DNA from 2 places in the Paenibacillus sp. FSL R7-0273 genome. Region 2 is predicted to be linked to the other one. Evidence: a T-box and tRNA genes for the amino acid it is inferred to sense, from the RefSeq annotation. Region 2 holds a T-box; the other holds one or more tRNA genes.
The links. The T-box of region 2 lies ahead of R70723_RS25355 (arginine--tRNA ligase). A T-box ahead of a tRNA ligase gene usually reads a tRNA of that ligase, here a tRNA-Arg.
Positions count from the first base shown of each region.

Region 1: it has a tRNA-Arg gene. The T-box ahead of R70723_RS25355 (arginine--tRNA ligase) is inferred to sense a tRNA for this amino acid. The anticodon was not compared.

Region 1 is NZ_CP009283.1:817,842-827,335, forward strand. Features, by position in the region: tRNA gene R70723_RS03550 (tRNA-Asn) at 1-72, shown strand, start outside; tRNA gene R70723_RS03555 (tRNA-Ser) at 76-165, shown strand; tRNA gene R70723_RS03560 (tRNA-Glu) at 215-286, shown strand; tRNA gene R70723_RS03565 (tRNA-Val) at 293-368, shown strand; tRNA gene R70723_RS03570 (tRNA-Met) at 407-480, shown strand; tRNA gene R70723_RS03575 (tRNA-Asp) at 556-633, shown strand; tRNA gene R70723_RS03580 (tRNA-Gln) at 734-808, shown strand; tRNA gene R70723_RS03585 (tRNA-Lys) at 824-899, shown strand; tRNA gene R70723_RS03590 (tRNA-Leu) at 915-998, shown strand; tRNA gene R70723_RS03595 (tRNA-Gly) at 1,006-1,080, shown strand; tRNA gene R70723_RS03600 (tRNA-Arg) at 1,091-1,167, shown strand; tRNA gene R70723_RS03605 (tRNA-Pro) at 1,202-1,275, shown strand; tRNA gene R70723_RS03610 (tRNA-Gly) at 1,287-1,357, shown strand; gene R70723_RS03615 (helix-turn-helix transcriptional regulator) at 1,528-2,478, shown strand; gene katA (catalase KatA) at 2,554-4,023, opposite strand; gene glgP (alpha-glucan family phosphorylase) at 4,457-6,073, opposite strand; gene rbsK (ribokinase) at 6,477-7,400, shown strand; gene aroD (type I 3-dehydroquinate dehydratase) at 7,439-8,203, shown strand; gene R70723_RS03645 (response regulator transcription factor) at 9,300-9,494, shown strand, end outside.
Region 2 is NZ_CP009283.1:5,896,415-5,905,908, forward strand. Features, by position in the region: gene R70723_RS25325 (TetR/AcrR family transcriptional regulator) at 1-34, shown strand, start outside; gene R70723_RS25330 (DEAD/DEAH box helicase) at 254-3,607, shown strand; gene R70723_RS25335 (thioredoxin family protein) at 3,745-4,326, shown strand; gene R70723_RS25340 (exosporium glycoprotein BclB-related protein) at 4,665-6,137, opposite strand; gene R70723_RS25345 (hypothetical protein) at 6,171-6,521, opposite strand; gene R70723_RS25350 (hypothetical protein) at 6,755-7,060, shown strand; gene R70723_RS34300 (hypothetical protein) at 7,101-7,226, shown strand; T-box leader at 7,296-7,515, shown strand; gene R70723_RS25355 (arginine--tRNA ligase) at 7,613-9,472, shown strand.

The DNA.
Region 1 (9,494 bases), 2.2 Mb from region 2:
TGATAGCTCAGTTGGTAGAGCACTCGACTGTTAATCGAGTTGTCACAGGTTCGAGTCCTGTTCGGGGAGCCATCTGGAGAGGTGTCCGAGTTTGGCCGAAGGAGCACGATTGGAAATCGTGTAGGCGCCACAAGCGTCTCGAGGGTTCGAATCCCTCTCTCTCCGTTGCGTTACCTCCCTTTAATGGGTTGTAGAACAGCAGTAATAGTAGCATGGCCCGTTGGTCAAGGGGTTAAGACACCTCCCTTTCACGGAGGTAACAGGGGTTCGAATCCCCTACGGGTCATAAGATGGAGGCTTAGCTCAGCTGGGAGAGCATCTGCCTTACAAGCAGAGGGTCGGGGGTTCGATCCCCTCAGCCTCCACCATAAACATTCCTGATAACGGAATATATACTTTTTACTGACGCGGGGTGGAGCAGCCCGGTAGCTCGTCGGGCTCATAACCCGAAGGCCGCAGGTTCAAATCCTGCCCCCGCAATACATCCCCAAAAAGTGAAGAAATGCTTTGTAGCATATTCCGATTACTTTCCGGGGACCCCAAAATCTTTATCCTGGAACCGTGGTGTAGTTGGCCTAACATGCCTGCCTGTCACGCAGGAGATCGCGGGTTCGAATCCCGTCGGTTCCGCCATCTTTATTGCTTCTGGTATGAAGGTAACAGGAATTGAGCATCCTATATCTCGAAGTATAGAGTACCATCCGATTCCGTAGCATTTGCTAATTATTATTGTTGGGGATTAGCCAAGCGGTAAGGCAACGGACTTTGACTCCGTCATGCATAGGTTCAAATCCTATATCCCCAGCCATTACTTTTTCCTTGAGAGCCATTAGCTCAGTTGGTAGAGCACCTGACTTTTAATCAGGGTGTCGAAGGTTCGAGTCCTTCATGGCTCACCATTATTTACAAAGTGTGCGCGTGTGGCGGAATGGCAGACGCACCAGACTTAGGATCTGGCGTTTCACGACGTGGGGGTTCAAGTCCCTTCACGCGCACCATGTTTATGCGGACGTGGCTCAGCGGTAGAGCATCGCCTTGCCAAGGCGAGGGTCGCGGGTTCGATTCCCGTCGTCCGCTCCATATAGATTGTGCGCCCTTAGCTCAGCTGGATAGAGCGTTTGACTACGAATCAAAAGGTCAGGAGTTCGAATCTCTTAGGGCGCGCCATTTATTTTTTTAAGCAGTACGAACTACTTTATTACGGGATGTAGCTCAGCTTGGTAGAGCACCTGGTTTGGGACCAGGGGGTCGCATGTTCAAATCGTGTCATCCCGATTTTATATTTTGCGGGTGTAGTTCAATGGTAGAACTTTAGCCTTCCAAGCTAATAGCGTGGGTTCGATTCCCATCACCCGCTTCACACAAAGCAAGAACTGCAGTTAATCTGCGGTTCTTGCTTTTTTTGTATACTTCTTATCCGGACGGACGTGTGTTAGATGACAGCGGAAAAGCGCAGAATTCTGATATAGTTGAAGCTATGTACATAGGTACCTTTTATGATTGATAGGAAGCTAAGGAGTATAAGGAATGACAGACAAAGTAATCCGAATTTTTAAAATCATCAATGCCATCCAGTCCAACCCGGGGATTACCGCCGCCGATCTCGCCTTCCGATGCGATGTGAATATCAGGACGATTTACAGGGATCTTGATGTGATCAGCCATTTCGCGCCGGTTACGAACGAGGGCAGGGGGACCGGGTACAGGTTCCTGGGGAACTTTTTTCAGTATCCGCTTGATTTCTCGGAGCAGGAGGCACTGGCTTTTTCGCTGCTGCCGTCTGTGCTGCATGAGGACAAAATCCCTCCAGGCTTCCACACCGCCTATGATAAGGTAATGGGAACCCACCTCAAAGAAAAGTCCAAGTTGAACGGAGTGCTGGAGAATATTGCTGATATTATCCAGATGGGAACTCCCGCATACCGCAAAGAAAGCCGTAATTTTTTGCAGCCGATTATCGGCGCTATCCTGGAGCAGCAGAGCATCCGTACGGTTTACCACTCCCAGGCACGCAATGCTACAACTGAACGCGAGATCGACCCCTATTATCTGATTCCGCGCGACCAGCGCTTTTATCTCGTCGGCTACTGCCATCTTAAGCAGGATATCCGTACCTTCCGCATCAGCCGTTTTCAACAGGTGGAGGTAACCGGTAACGCTTTTGACAAGAGCGGGTTTAACATTAAGCATTATCTTAAAAATACCTGGTCCATCGACCGCGGCAGCAAAAATATCCGCTTTAAGGTCCGTTTCTCCCGTGAGGTGGCACGTTACATTAAGGAAGAGGAGCTGTTCGTGCATCCGTGGATGAGCGATGAGCAGGACGGCAGCCTGCTGTTTGAAGTGACTGTTAATAACGCCAAGGAATTCATGAAGTGGATTCTGCAATATGGTCCGGACGCGGAGATCCTGGAGCCGGCATCGGCCAGGCTGGAGATGAAGCAGAAGCTGGAGAGATGGATAAGGATGTATCAGTAGACAAAGGCACAACTCCCTGATTCATAGAGAATAGGAGTTGTGCCGCAGCATGACGTATTATTTTATGAAAAAGGATTACTCAGTCTGATCTGCATCCAGTGGAGCCGGCAGCCCAAGCCCTGCAGCTATACGCTGTCCAAACTCAGGATCAGCCTTGAAGAAGTGACCGATCTGGCGGATTTTGATCTCATCGTATTCAACTGGAGTCATCGCACCTACGATATTTTCTACCAGGCGTGCACGCTCCTCTTCACTCAGCAGGCGGTACAAATCACCGGCTTGTGTGTAGTGATCATTGTGATCGTAAGCAACGCTGTCAGCCTGACCGGTTACCTGAAATGGAGCAGGCTTATCCTGTGGAGACTCCTTAGCGCCGCCAAAGCTGTTAGGCTCATAATAGACGGAACCGCCGCCGTTACGGGTAGCGTTCATCGCACCGTCGCGCTGGTTATTGTTCACTTCGGCAACCGGACGGTTGATTGGCAGCTGGTTGTGGTTGGCTCCGACCCGGTAGCGATGGGCATCGGCGTATGCGAACAGGCGGCCCTGCAGCATTTTGTCAGGAGAGGCTTCTATGCCGGGCACGAATGAACCTGGAGAGAAGGTAGCCTGCTCAACCTCGGCAAAATAATTCTCCGGGTTACGGTCCAGCACCATCCGGCCGACTTCAATCAGCGGGTAATCCTTCTGCGACCAGACCTTGGTTACGTCAAACGGGTCGAACCGGTACGTATCCGCATCCTCCTCCGGCATAATCTGGACACACAGCTTCCAGGCCGGGAAATCCCCTTTATCGATCGCGTTGAACAAATCCTCAGTATGATAATCCGGGTTCTCACCCGCCAGCTGTGCCGCGAGCTTTACATCCAGATTCTTGACGCCCTGTTCTGTTTTAAAATGATACTTTACCCATACCACCTTACCCTCAGCATTAACCCATTTAAACGTATGGCTACCGAACCCGTGCATATGACGGAGTGTCGCCGGAATGCCGCGGTCAGACATGAGAATAGTAACCTGGTGCAGTGATTCAGGCGATAGGGACCAGAAATCCCAGACGGCGTTCGGATTCTTCAGGTGAGTCTGCGGATGGCGCTTCTGGGTATGGATGAAGTCCGGGAACTTAATGGCATCGCGGATGAAGAAGACCGGCGTATTGTTGCCCACCAGATCATAATTGCCTTCCTCCGTATAAAATTTAACGGCAAAACCGCGCGGATCACGAACCGTATCAGCTGAACCGAGCTCGCCGGCTACAGTTGAGAAGCGGATGAACATCGGCGTACGCTTGCCTACTTCAGACAAAAAGGCCGCCTTGGTATATTGGGACAAATCCTGTGTAACCTCAAAATATCCATGAGCACCAGCTCCCTTGGCATGGACAACCCGTTCTGGAACACGCTCTCTATTAAAATGGGCCAGCTTTTCAAGCAGATGAACATCCTGCAGCAAAGTAGGTCCGCGTGAGCCTGCGGTCATTGAATGCTGATTGTCTCCGACGGGGGCGCCCCAGCTTGTGGTTAATTTGTTATTGCCTTGACTCATGAATACATTCACCTCGGTATAGGATTTAAATTTAGAATTAGTATAAGTTTTATATTAACAAAAATTTTAGAGAAATCAATCCTTTTTTATAATTATTATAATTAACAATATGCGGAAATAGGGTTGATTATGAGCTGGTGCAGGCTGCTGATGAAAGACAGGGGCGGGCGAGATGAGGTTGACTAAAGGTATGGTGGGGAGGATCGGAGGAAAAGCGGAGGGAGCAGATTAAGTATATTGAAATGTATTGAATTGTGGTGAAGTGTGTTGAGTTGTTTTTAATAGTGTTATGTGATTGAAGAGGAGGGGGATTTTTACTTTAACTGCACTCTGTACATCTAAAATGGCTGTTCTTCATAAAAAAACCCCCGTCCGCGAGAAGCAGACAGGAGCTTAATATTGTTACACTATAGCGGAGGGAGAGCCTAGAGGGCTACTCCTTAATATACATTCTGCTGTAATACTCATCCAGCATCCGTTTGGTGGCGAATTCCTCGCGGGTGGTCTCAATGCTCTTACGCATCATTTTCACCCAGGTATCCCGGTTCTCATAGAAGGTCGGAAGCACACGGTTCAGCAGGGTATCGTATAAGGCATCGCTGTCATGCTTGTCGAGCACAGCAAAGTCAGTAGTCTCGAAGCCTTCCCCAATCTGCCAGCCATTCTCCCCGTCAATGCAGGCTTCGGGCCACCAGCCGTCAAGGATGGAGCAGTTCAGCACACCGTTCATCGCAGCCTTCATGCCGGAGGTGCCGCTGGCTTCCAGCGGACGGCGCGGGTTGTTGAGCCAGATGTCCGAGCCGCGGGTCAGCTGAGCGCCGATCGTCATATCGTAGTTTTCCAGGAAAACTACGCTCTTCGGATATTTTTTCATCATGGCAACGAGGTTGCTGACGATTTTTTTGCCGTTGTCATCCAGCGGATGGGCCTTGCCCGAGAAGACGATCTGGATTTTGCCATCCTTCAGATAAGGCTCAATAATCTCCGGCTGGGAGAAAATAAGATCACTGCGCTTGTACGGCGCGGCCCGGCGGGAGAAGCCAATCAGCAGGTTGTCGGGATTCAGTGCGATGCCGGAACGGTCCTCGATAAAGCCGATCAGCTCATTCTTGATCTCCTTGTGCGCGCCCCACAGGTCGCCGTCTTCCTCATAAGCACGCGTAATCCGCTCGTCCACCCAGGTAGGGGTATGGATAGCATTGGTGATGCCGATGATTTCCGATCTGCCGGCAACTTCCTTCCACATTTTGCCCGCTGTATCCGCATGCAGCTGGGCCACGCCGTTAGAGATGCGGGACAGGCGCAGACCGGCCACCGTCATATTAAACGGCTCGCCGCCGATCCGCTCCATCTGCGCACGGGTCAGGCCGTTAAAAGCGCCCATGTACTCAAGACGGTCCAGCGGATGGGTTTCGTTGCCCTCTTTTATCGGAGTATGGGTGGTGAACACTACTTCTTCGCGCGTAGCCTTCCAGGCCTCTTCAAAGGTGCTGCCTCCGGACATCTTCTCACGGATCAGCTCAACGGCAGCCAGCGCTGCATGGCCTTCATTGAAATGGTAGACGTCGATTGGAATCTCCAGCGCACGCATCGCTTTTACCCCGCCGATTCCGAGCACGATCTCCTGGGCAATCCGTTCCTCACCAAACCAGCCGTACAGCTGGCCGGTAATCCAGGCGTCACTGTTCTCCGGAATGTCCGTATCGAGCAGGTAGAGGGGGTTATTGCCGAACTTGTCTGTTTTCCATACTTTGCAGACTACATCTGTTTTTCTAACCTTTACAGTAACCTTAACGCCTGTATCTTCAAGAAAATCATAGACATAATTGTGGTAGGAGTCATAAGGATTGCCGTTCGCATCAATCTTCTGGTCGGTATAGCCCTGCTTCCATTTCAGCCCGATCGGGATGATGGGGGCGCCGATGTCCTTTGCACCTTTGATGTAATCTCCAGCAAGAATGCCCAGGCCGCCGGCGTACATTTTGAAGTCGGAATGCAGGCCATACTCCATGCTGAAATAAGCGACAGACGGTAATTTGTTCTGGTTCACTTGATAAGCCTCCTAAATATGAATTGGATTGGAATCAGGTGTTACTGCAGGCTACATCTAAGGTGCAAACGTTTGCTCAAAATGGCGAAAACTTCCCTGGAAGCGATTGCACACTTATTCTAGCACATTTATTCCAAAAAAGCACAGCGAAGTTTTCGTGAAGCAGCGGATATAAATTCACCGGATAAACCTTTCAGGACATGAAGGAAAAAGGGAAGCTATCAGCGGAATTCATGGCATCAGCCAGAATAGTTTGATTAACCCGGCTTGAGGCCATAAGATATAGAGGGAATGATTGTTTTGGATGATTAAAGAATTAACGGCATGAAAGGCCGGAGCGGTAACCGGGACTGCAGCATGATGAAGCAGCTCTGTCAAAATAAACTAATGGTGGTGTACAAGCTTGAGTATAGTAGTAATCGGAAGCTTAAACATGGACATGGTTGTGCGCACGCAGCGTGCACCGGAGGCGGGAGAGACGCTGTTCGGGCAGGATTTTGCCCTGTCGCCCGGCGGGAAAGGTGCCAACCAGGCTGTAGCGGCGGCTCGGCTCGGCGCGGAGGTCACGATGATCGGCAGCGTCGGCCGGGACGGCTTCGGGAGTGAGCTGCTGGAAATTATGCGCGGAGAAGGCATTCACACGGAGCATCTTACACAAAGCGAGAAGCTCGGCACTGGGGTTGCTTCGATCGTCGTTGACGGCGAGGGGGAGAACCGGATCATTGTGGTCCCGGGTGCGAACCTTGAGCTGGGTGTAGCGGATATTCAAGCACTGGAGACGGTTATTTCCGGTGCGGATATGATTGTCATGCAGCTGGAAACGGATCTTGCGATGTGCGAGGAAGCAGCACGGATAGCGGGCAAGCACCAGATACCGGTGATTCTTAATCCGGCGCCGGCACGTGAGCTGAGCAATGAAATGCTGAGCTATGTCACCTACCTCACTCCGAATGAGACAGAGGCAGGCATTCTTTCGGGCGTTGAAGTGAGCGGTATGGAGTCGGCGGAGCAGGCGGCACGTATTTTGCTGCAAAAAGGGGTGCAGAACGTGATCATCACTCTCGGCTCCAAAGGGGCGCTGATTGTAAATGGAGCCCACTGCGAGCATGTTCAGGGATTTCCGGTGAAGGCTGTGGATACAGTGGCTGCGGGGGATTCTTTTAACGGGGCGCTGGCTTATCAGCTGACCTCCGGGAAGCCGCTGGCAGCTGCTGTCCGTTTCGCCAATGCGGTTGGGGCGCTGGCAGTCGGCAGACAGGGGGCAATTCCGTCGCTGCCTAAGCTGGCAGAGGTTGAGCAGTTTATTAAGGCAGCTGCGGAGGCTTAAGGGATTACTAGAACAGATGTATAGGGGGCAGAACATAGATGAGCGGCACGGTAACCGTTAAAAATGTAACACTGGGCGAAGGTATGCCCAAGATTTGCGTACCTCTGGTCAGTACCACGCTGGCAGAGCTTGAGGCTGAAGCTGCTGCGGTGAAGGCTCTGGCTCCGGATGTGGTGGAGTGGCGGAGTGATTATTTTGCAGAAGTCGAAGATATTGCGGCCGTTAAGGCAGCACTGGAGCGGATTCAGGGCATACTGCCTGATATTCCGCTGATCTTTACGTTCCGCAGTGCGAGGGAAGGCGGAGAGAAGGAAATTTCCGCAGACTATTATGTTCAGCTTAATAAGGCTGCTGCCGGGAGCGGCTGGGTTGACATTATTGATGTAGAGCTGTCCGGCCGGGAAGAGGAGGTCCGCGGACTGATTGCAGCGGCGCATGCCTGCGGTGTTTTTGTTATCGTGTCTAATCATGATTTCGCAGGGACGCCTGCCGAAGAGGAGATCATTTCCCGGCTGCGCAGAGCCCAGGAGCTGGGCGGTGATCTGCCGAAGATTGCTGTTATGCCAAACAGTGCCGGAGATGTGCTGACCCTGCTGGCGGCAACTGTAAAAATGCAGGAGCTATACGCGGACCGTCCCATCATTACGATGTCGATGGGCGGGGAGGGTGTGATCAGCCGGCTGGCCGGGGAGATTTTTGGATCGGCGCTGACCTTTGGTGCGGCGCATAAGCCTTCGGCCCCGGGGCAGGTGGCAGCTGCTGAGCTGCGTACGGTGCTGGAGCTGCTGCATAGGAGCTTGTAGAGCAGGACTATGAAATTTAAAGGGGCGTTCCGGCCAGTGGCCGGAGCGCCTTTTGAATGTATGCGCCCGTGCCGGCGGTAAAAGTCCCGTTGTTTCAGGCGCGGACGAGTAGATTGGCGGAAATAACGGTAAAAGTCCCGTTGTTTCAGGCGCGGACGGGCGGATTGGCGGAAATAACGGTAAAAGTCCCGTTGTTTCAGGCGCGAACGGGCGGATTGGCGGAAATAACGGTAAAAGTCCCGTTGTTTCAGGCGCGGACGGGCGGATTGGCGGAAATAACGGTAAAAGTCCCGTTGTTATAGGCGCGGACGTTGGGATTGTCGGAAATAACGGTAAAAGTCCCGTTGTTTCAGGTGCGGACGGGTGGATTGTCGGAAATAACGGTAAAAGTCCCGTTGTTATAGGCGCGGACGAGTAGATTGGCGGAAATAACGGTAAAAGTCCCGTTGTTTCAGGCGCGGACGGGCGGATTGGCGGAAATAACGGTAAAAGTCCCGTTGTTTCAGGCGCGGACGGGCGAATTGGTGGAAATAAAAGTAAAATTCCCGTTGTTATAGGTGCGGACAGGCGGATTGTCGGAAATAACGGTAAAAGTCCCGTTGTTTCAGGCGCGGACGGGTAGATTGGTGGAAAGAACGGTAAAAGTCCCGTTGTTATAGGTGCAGACGGGTAGATTGTCGGAAATAACAGTAAAAGTCCCGTTGTTTCAGGCGCGGACGAGTAGATTGTCGGAAATAAAGGTAAAAGTCCCGGTGTTTCAGGCGCGGACGGGCGGATTGGCGGAATAACGGTAAAAGTCCCGTTGTTTCAGGCGCGGACGGGCGGATTGGCGGAAATAACGGTAAAAGTCCCGTTGTTTCAGGCGCGGACGGGCGGATTGGCGGAAATAACGGTAAAAGACCCGTTGTTATAGGCGCGGACGGGCGGATTGGCAGAAATAACGGTAAAAGTCCCGTTAATATTAGCCAATGCGGGAATTTATTAAATTAATCATCCCGGCTGTTTGTATCGGCACCTGCAGATAACCTACAATGTAGGCAGATGTATGTCAAACATACGCATACACCAAGTGCGTAGATGGAAAGGATGAAAGCCCATGACGGAATCCATTCTGGTTGTTGAGGATGAGGAAAAAATCGCCCGCCTGCTGCAGATTGAGCTGGAGTGCGAGGGATACCGCGTGTCCATCGCAGGCAGCGGACCCGGCGGGCTTGAAATGTATCAGGAGCACCAGCCGGATCTGCTGCTGCTGGATGTTATGCTGCCCGGCTTCAGCGGAATTGAGCTGCTG
Region 2 (9,494 bases):
GCACGGGATCGGCGGTCCGGCGCTGCGTGAGTAAGGTCTGACCGTGCTCTCCGGATAATTCCGGAGTAATCAGCCATTATGGAAGCAAGACTTCCGTGATGGCTTTTTGGCTTGCAGGCAGCGGCTGCACTCTTACGCTGCTATCTGTAACAATCTGGACTGCTCTTTCACGGCGTACGCCTGTTCTGATAAGATGGATACTATGGTCATTCGTGACGCTTGTTCAGAACGATGTAAGGAAGTGATCTTAACCATGGGATATTACGTGCCGGAGCGGGTAATCCGCCTGCTATGCGGCAGTGAAGCGCTGGACAAGGGCCGCGCCTATTACGATGCGGGCCGAGTCCGGCTGACTTATATAGAGAATAACAACAGGCTTGAATACTCCATATACCGTGCGGAGATTCATGGACTGGAGAGCTATGAGGCAGCGCTGACCATTGATGCCGACGGGGACGTGAATGCGGAGTGCACCTGCCCTGCCTACTATCACGGCGGCGCCTTTTGCAGGCATATTGCAGCCGGGCTGGTCGGCATTCTCCGGCTGGAGGAAGGTGATACTGCTGCTGCCGTTGATGAAGATCAGCCTTCGCAGCTGCCTGACCCCACTCCGGCAGAAGCCGGTGTACTCACCCCGCGCAATGCTCCCGTCAGCAGCCCGGGGGTTGCTGAACGTTCAGGAGACCGGCAGCTCGTAAGCGGTATGCTGGAGGTGTTCGCGGACGGCAGCAGCAACAGCCGCCCCCGCCCCAGCGTTACCGGAAGCTACTCGGATCTCCGGACCCCGCTGCAGGTGGAGTTCATCTGCAAGCCGGTGACCATCAGCCACCGCACACAAATGCTTGGCATTGAGCTCAAGGTCGGGCCTAAGCGCCCCTATATTGTACAGAAGATCAGAACCTTCCTAGACCGGGTACAGCGCCGCGAGCCCTTCGAGTTCTCCAGACATTTCAGCTATGACCCCGCACTGCATTCGTTCGACAAAGAAGACAATGCCGTGCTGCTGAAGCTGATCGAAATATCAGCCAATGAACAGCTGTACCGGGCCGGTGTTAATCCCTATGCTGTACAATCCGGCGGAATGGGCGGAGACCGCGTGCTGGCAGTTCCTCCGGTATTCTGGGAAGCACTGCTTCCGGTACTGCTCGCTGCCCCCTCCGCCTATCTGCAGCAGGGTGATCTGATTATGGAGAAGCTGCAGCTGTCCGCTGAGGCTCCCCCGCTCGACTTCGCGTTTGACCAGGCGTCCGGGGAAGGCTACCGGCTTGATATTCAGGGTATGGCGGAGATTATGGTGCTGGAGGATTACGGCCTGGTATTATCCGGCGGCAGGCTGCTGAAGCTCGGGACAGAGGAATGCCGCAGGCTTTCGGAGCTGAAGCGGATGCTGGCAGCCGCACGCAAGGACGGGCTGGCCATTGCCCCGGAGCAGATGGAGCCTTTTATGGAGCAGGTTATTCCCGGACTCAAAAAGCTTGGCCGCGTGCATATTGCCGAAGCTATCGCAGGCCGGATAGTCCAGACCCAGCTGCAGGCGCGGCTGTATCTCGACCGGGTAAGGGACCGGCTGCTTGCCGGCCTCGAGTTCCAGTATGGCGGTATTGTGATCAATCCGCTGGAGGAGGACAGCCGCAGCCGGGGCAGCGAGGTGATCCTGATGCGTGACGGGGAGGCTGAGCGGCGGATTCTCGGGCTGATGGAGCATGAATCTTTTGTCCGGACAGAAGGCGGCTACATTATGAACAATGAAGAAGGGGAATATGATTTTCTCTATCATACGATCCCGCTTCTCGAGCCGCTGCTTCAGGTATATGCCACCACCGCCGTCAAAGCCAGAATTGCCGCCGACACCTATATCCCTAAGGCTGTACTGACCTGGAATGAAAAAACCGACTGGCTGGAATTCAAGTTTGCCATGCAGGGCATACCGGAGAGCGAGGTTGTACAGATTCTGGAGGCACTGCGTGAAAAGCGCAGATACTACCGGCTTCCGGACGGTGCGCTGCTGCCGCTGGAGAGTGCGGAGCTGCTGCAGATTATTGAGTTCATGAATGAGCTCGGGGTCAACAGTGTGCCTTTTACGAAGCTCCAGTTCACTCTGCCTTTAATACAGGGCCTGCAGCTCAATCCTGATGCCAAGCATGGTGATGCCGTTACCATCGGGCGCTCCTTCCGGCGGCTGATGGCCAATATGGCCAGTCCCGAAAATCTCGATTTTCCGCTGCCGGACAGCCTTGCTTCCGTGCTTCGTGACTATCAGCAGTTCGGCTTCCAGTGGATGAAGACGCTGGCCCATTACCGGTTCGGCGGCATTCTAGCTGACGATATGGGACTCGGCAAAACACTGCAGAGCATCGCCTTCCTCCTCTCCGAGCTGCCGGATATCCGCAAGGGGGGCAAGCCCGCCCTGATCGTCGCGCCTGCTTCGCTGCTCTACAACTGGCGGAATGAGCTGCAGCGGTTCGCCCCCGAGATCAGGGCGGTTATCGCTGACGGAAATCTGAGTGAGCGCAGCAAAGCGGTACGCAGCGGTGCTGACACCGACGTCATTATCACCTCGTATCCGCTGCTCCGGCGGGATATTGAGCGTTATGCGCGGCTGTCGTTCCACACGCTGATTCTCGATGAGGCGCAAATGATCAAGAACCATGCCACCCAGACCGCGCAGGCGGTAAAAATATTGCAGGCCCGCTACCGTTTCGCCCTTACAGGAACGCCGGTTGAGAATGCGCTGGAGGATCTGTGGTCCATTTACAGTGTGGTCTTCCCGGGCCTGTTCCCCGGCAAAAAAGCGTTCCATGATCTGCCGCGCGAAACGGTCGCCAAGCGGACCCGCCCGTTCCTGCTGCGCCGTCTAAAGAGCGATGTGCTCAAGGAGCTGCCGGATAAAATCGAATCCCTGCATGCCTCCGAGCTCCTGCCTGAGCAGAAAAAGCTGTACGTCGCTTATCTCGCCAGACTGCGGAAGGAGGCGCTGAAGCATCTCGACAACGAGGGCTTCGGCCACGGCCGGATCAAGGTGCTCGCGGGGATTACCCGGCTGCGCCAGCTCTGCTGCCATCCCGCCCTGTTCGTCGAGGACTATGCCGGAGGCTCGGCTAAATTTGACCAGCTGCTGGAGATTATTGAGGAATGCCGCAGCTCCGGCAAGCGGATGCTGATCTTCTCCCAGTTCACGGAGATGCTCGGGATGATTGGACGGGAGCTTGCGCTGCAGGGCGTCCGGCACTTTTATCTGGACGGCAAGACGCCGGCAGCCCAGCGTGTGGAGCTGTGCAGCAGGTTCAACGAGGGTGAAGGCGACCTGTTCCTTGTGTCCTTAAAAGCCGGCGGCACCGGCCTCAACCTGACCGGAGCAGACACGGTGATCCTCTATGATCTGTGGTGGAATCCGGCTGTTGAGCAGCAGGCTGCCGACCGGGCCCACCGGATCGGACAGAAAAAGGTCGTGCAGGTCATCAGGCTGGTCGCCCAAGGCACCGTGGAGGACAAGATGTACGAGCTGCAGCAGAAGAAAAAAAATCTGATCGAGGAGGTTATCCAGCCCGGGGCAGAGGCGCTGTCCGCCCTGACCGAGCAGGATATCCGCGACATTCTGATGCTCTAACTCTATTGCAGGTTTGGTAGTGGAGTGGCAAATAAAGTATAATGACAGGGATTGTTACTGCTTAAGCAGCAGGCCGTCCGGCCTTCTGCCGCTTCTCTCTTAATGGTTTTATACTATTCTACCGGAGGTGCATTAACATGAGCTTTACCCTGGAACTTGGATCTTCCGCTCCTGACTTCAGCCTGAGGGCAACAGACGGCCAGACCTATTCACTGGACAGCTTCGCCACGGCAAAAGCACTGGTTATCTTCTTCACCTGCAATCATTGCCCGTTCGTCGTCGGCTCGGATGAGGTCACGCGCCAGACAGCGGAAAAATACCGCGAGCACGGTGTCGCTTTTGCCGGCATCAACGCCAACAGCGAAGCTACCCATCCTAACGATTCCTTTGAGCACATGGTGGTGCGGATGGAAGAGCAGAAATTCCCGTGGCTCTATCTCCGCGACGAGACACAGGACACTGCGCGGGCTTACGGTGCGCTGCGTACGCCGCATTTCTTTGTATTTGATCAGGAGCGCAAGCTGGTCTACACCGGCCGCGGCGTCGATAATCCTCGTGAAACGGACAAAATGACCGTTAACGATCTGGATAAGGCGCTGTCAGAGCTGCTCGCCGGACAAGCAATCAGCACGCCGCTGACCAATCCCATCGGCTGCAATGTCAAATGGGACGGCCAGGACGCGCACTGGATGCCGGCTGAGGCTTGCGATTTGGTATAAATCTTTGAGTTAACCGGGCCCGTGCGGCCCGGTTTTTTTGTGTGTTAATGGGATTTCCCCCTCTATTCCGGGATTTCGGGCACGGGTTTGGTGCGGTTAGTGGGATTTTTCCCTCTATTTCAGGGTTTTGGGCACGGGTTTGGTGCGGTTAGTGGGATTTTCCCCTCTATTCCGGCGTTTCGGGCACGGGTTTAGTGTGGTTAGTGGGATTTTTCCCTCTGACAGAGACTTTGTCTCGCGGCAAGGTTCCGCCAGTATTATCAATAAAAAAGAGACTTCCCAGCCGGCGGCTGATGAAGTCCCTCTTTTTACATTAGTTAGTTTTATAGATGCCTGGCTTAGACAATGGTCAGGCCGCCACTTGCGTATCCAGCGACAGTAGAAGCTATATCAAGTCCGGCTGTAACTGAGGACGAGAAGACCATCAGCAGACGGTCACCCGCAGCAACCGGAATGCTCAGCCCCGAAGTAAGGCCGCTGCTGATTGTACCCAGAGCGAGGACACCGGTCAGTGGCGGAGCCAGCGTAACCAGCGCACCCGGTACAGCTGTAAAGGTATTATTCGGCGTTGTCGAGCGGAACAGCTGAGCGGTTATTGTAACCGTCGAGCCTACCAGTGACAATGCCGCTGTTGTGCTGAAATAGCCGGCCAGTGAAGTAATTGTACCCGCACGAGGTACAGAGAAGGCAAAGTTGAGCAGTGTGCCTGCCGCACCTGTGAGGTCAATGACCCCGCCGGTAATGGTTACACCGGTCGCACTGTTGCCAAAGCCGATCAAGCTGGAAGTATTCAGCAGACCGCCAAGTACAGTAGTCAAGGCAGCCGGAAGTCCGGATGCGTAAGGGATAATAGCGCCGGAGCCTGTTGGCCCGGTCACACCGGTCGCCCCTGTAGTACCTGCTACGCCTGTAGCTCCCGTAACCCCAGTCGCTCCCGCCGTGCCTGTCGCACCTGTAACCCCAGTCGCTCCTGCCGTACCCGTAGCTCCTGTAACCCCGGTCGCTCCTGCCGTGCCTGTAGCTCCCGTAACCCCGGTCGCTCCTGCCGTGCCTGTCGCTCCTGTAACCCCAGTCGCTCCTGCCGTGCCCGTAGCTCCCGTAACCCCAGTCGCTCCTACCGTACCCGTAGCTCCTGTAACCCCAGTCGCTCCTGCCGTGCCCGTAGCTCCTGTAACCCCAGTCGCTCCTGCCGTGCCCGTAGCTCCCGTAACCCCAGTCGCTCCTGCCGTGCCCGTAGCTCCCGTAACCCCAGTCGCTCCTGCCGTGCCTGTCGCACCTGTGGCACCGGTCACTCCTGCGCCAGTCGTCCCGGTTACACCCGTTGCCCCCGTCGCTCCGGCTGCACCAGTGGCACCTGTTGCTCCCGTCGCGCCAGGCTCTCCGCCGCCAGGGCCAGTTGCGCCTGTTGCGCCGGCCGGCCCGGTTGCTCCTGTTGCACCTGTAACGCCGGGAATCTCACCCATAAGCTCGGCTGAGACCAGACGATGAGCTGTTACCAGCTCACCCGTGCTGCTTTTGCCCCATAAAGAGATTTGAATCGGATCATCCGGCGGGTCGGTAGGCGTAACAAACAAAAACTCAAAGCCATCCAGATCCGCATAATAGTTATTCGTAATCACCTGGTTCGGTGCGAGATTAAGCGTCTCGCTGACATACAGGTTTCTTACACCGCCAAGCAGATAGTAACCCTGTACAAGCACGTTAGAAGCAGTTATGTCGCTGCGGTTATCTACACGGAGCGTAACTTGTGTGGTGGGTCTTGCGCCTGCAACCATGTTGTTTTCTATCGGTCCAGTAGAATAAAAACTCATCTGTGCAACTCTCCTTTTCCTATAAAATCTGTATTAATTCATGATCTCGCGGGAGGCCACACGGTGAGCTTCCACCAGCTGTCCGTCTGTCTGCTTGCCCCACACTGAGACCGCCAGATCAGCATCCATAATTCCACTGGTTGTAAAGACAAACTCATATCCGTCCAGATCCGCAAAATAGTTCCGGGTCACAGCCTCATCAGGAGCCACATTGATAACCTCACTAACGTACAGATTTCTGATTCCGGTAAAATAGAAGCCTTCAATCAGAACGCTGGCTGCCGTCTGGGAAGAACGGTTGTTAATCCGTATTGTCACAAGCTGGGCTGGTCTGACTCCCGATACAGGACTGTTCTCGATCGGTCCGGTTGATAATATTGCCATCCTGTTTCCTTCCTCCTTTCCATTCTCCCATCTATGAAATTTAAGCTGTGAATCTATCGGCGCTTCTAATGAAACGCACACTATATTACTATTCCGGCGCAGGACCGGCGGTGTGGACATGAGACAGGCTGCATACACCAAAATATCCAAATCCGCATAAGCTGTGCATAAGGAGAGAATGCCTATCGTGCTGCTGCTTTCCTGAAAAGTTGCATAAGGAAGAAGGGAGTCTCATGCCCCCTCCCGGCAAAGGAAAGAAGACAACTGCAAAAAAGCCGCCGGCAAACCCCAAAGCACAAACCCCAAAAGGGCTGGAATTTGCGGTTGCAGCGCTCCTCCTGACCGGCAAGCTGAAGGTAGACTCCATTCAGATGTTCACGGATGCTTCGCTGCTTGTCAGCCTGGTCGGCAAATATAAATCACTGAGTAATCTGAGCCAGAGCAATGTGGATAAGCTGGTCAGCTTTCTCGACGATAACAGCAGCCTGACGCTCCAAGAGATCATGACCGCCCTGAAGCAAAAAGCGGATAACACATAGACGGCAGCATCTTCAACCTGCATAAAGGGGGATAGCGCTCATGGGAAAAGAGGATTTTGACGGGGAGAATTTCGCCGGCGGGCTTCTGCTGGTTATTGTAATTGCTCTGCTGATCTACGGCTCCACAGATATAAAAGACCTGACTGCAGCACCGACCTCAGATTAATATTTTTCAACTTTCTCTCTCCCGGCCCTTGCTTTCTCCCTGAAATTCGCTATACTGATAAAAATCCATATGCAATCGATGAACGGGATAGTAGTGTGCCTGATCTAGTCTCAGCGAGCCGGGAATGGTGGAAACCGGTACAGATCAGCCCATGAAGCGCACCCGGGAGATGGACTTCTGAACCAACAGTAGGAAGCCCCGGCTGAAGACCGTTATCTTATGAGCGGCTAAACAGAGGTTTAGCAACTAGAGTGGTACCGCGAGCGCTAATCAGGCCTTCGTCTCTTTTGAGAGATGAGGGCTTTTTCTTATGCACAGGGGCGCCGGTTCATGGATAATGCAAAATTGTGTGCGGACGCTTTACCCATTTAGGAGGTCATACATTTATGTTAAGCCAGCTTATCAAAAACGCTCTGGAACAAAGTGTACAGCAGGTATTTACGAAGCTCGGGACCGCAGCAGCGGATCAGCCCGCCATTGTGCTGGAGCAGCCGGCCAATCCTGATTATGGCGACTATTCCACTAACATCGCTATGCAGCTAGCCAAATTACTCCGTAAAGCCCCTATGGCTATTGCAGAGCTGATAACAACAGAAATCAGTCACACTGGAGGTTTAAACAGCCTTTTCGCCAAAATCGACACCGCCGCTCCGGGCTTCATTAACCTGTACATCAACTGGCAGGAATGGGCCGGACGAGACTTTGAACTCCCTGCGGCTGCAGGGGAAAAGGTAATCATCGAGCATACTTCTGTGAACCCGAACAAATCCATGCACGTAGGTCATCTTAGAAATGCCTGTATCGGGGATGCGCTGGTCCGGATTTTGCGGAAAACCGGGTATAACGCCGAGGTCCATAACTATGTGGATGATCTCGGCAATCAGCTGGCGGATACGGTGGTCGGGCTGCTTCATGTGCCGCTGTCGGTCGGGCATGTCCGGTTTGGCGATTACTGCTGGGATATCTACGCCGGTGTGAACAAAGAGTACGCACTGCATCCGGAGAGTGTGCACAAACGGACAGAGATTCTTCATGGCCTCGAGGAGGGCAGCGGCAATACGGCCTGGCTGGGCAGTCTGGTTGCTGAGCGGATTGTGCGGGAGCATGTTGCGGAGATGAAGGCTTTTGGTATCCGTTATGATCTCCTGGTCTGGGAGAGCAATATATTGAAGGAGGGCTTTTGGGCTTCGGCTTTCGCGCTGCTGGCACAGACCGAGGTGTTCGTGCAGGAACGTGAGGGCAAGCTGGCGGGCTGCTGGATTCTCAAGCAGGCTGCGGGAGAGGATACGGACGGGTCTGATGCGGAGGAGCATCATAAGGATAAGGTGCTGGTGCGCTCGAACGGGATTTTAACCTACACCGCCAAGGATATTGCCTATCATCTCTGGAAGTTCGGGCTGCTGGACAAGGACTTCAGCTACAGTGAGTTTAATAGCGGGCTGTGGACCACGGGGCTGACCGGAGAGCAGAGGGCTTTTGGCAAGGCTGACCGGGTGGTAAATGTTATCGACTATAGACAGGAGTATCCGCAGGCGATGGTCAAGCAGGCACTGGAGGTGCTTGGATTCACGGAGCAGGCCGAAAAATTGCATCATGTCAGCTACGGCGTAGTTTCACTCAGTCCGGCATCCGCAGCAGAGCTTGGCATCGACATTTCGGAAGGCAAAGCCTCCTACGCCATGTCCGGCCGCCAGGGTATCGGCATCAAGGTGGCTGAGCTGGTGCAGCTGATGGAGAATACGATAGAAGCCACCCGTTCTGACAAAAACGGCCTGTCCAGCCGGCTCATCGCCACCGCTGCCATCCGTTATTATCTGCTGCGTTTTAATCTGGGGACGGAGATTATCTTCGACTTCAAGCAGGCGACCGAGATTTCCGGCAACACAGGCGTGTACCTGATGTACACCTATGCGCGTGCAGGCAGTGTGCTTAGTAAGGGTGCGGCTGCAGCACCTGTCCTCCCCGCCTTCCCGGCAGAGCTGCAAAAAGCCGAGCTCGCCCTGCTGAGGCATCTCAGCAATTGGCAGGACACACTTTACACCGCAAGTGTTCAGCTGACGCCGAATACGGTCTGCAATTATGCGCATACGCTGGCTTCGCTGTTCAACAACTTTTACTCCGCCTGCCCGATTCTAAAAGGCGGGGCAGAATCCGTTGCCTTCCGCCTCTGGCTTACGTACAGATTCCAGACAACGCTCGGTGAGGTGCTGGAGGTGCTCGGCCTGCCGCAGCCGGAGCGGATGTAAGCAGACGGCGGTTATAAATTTA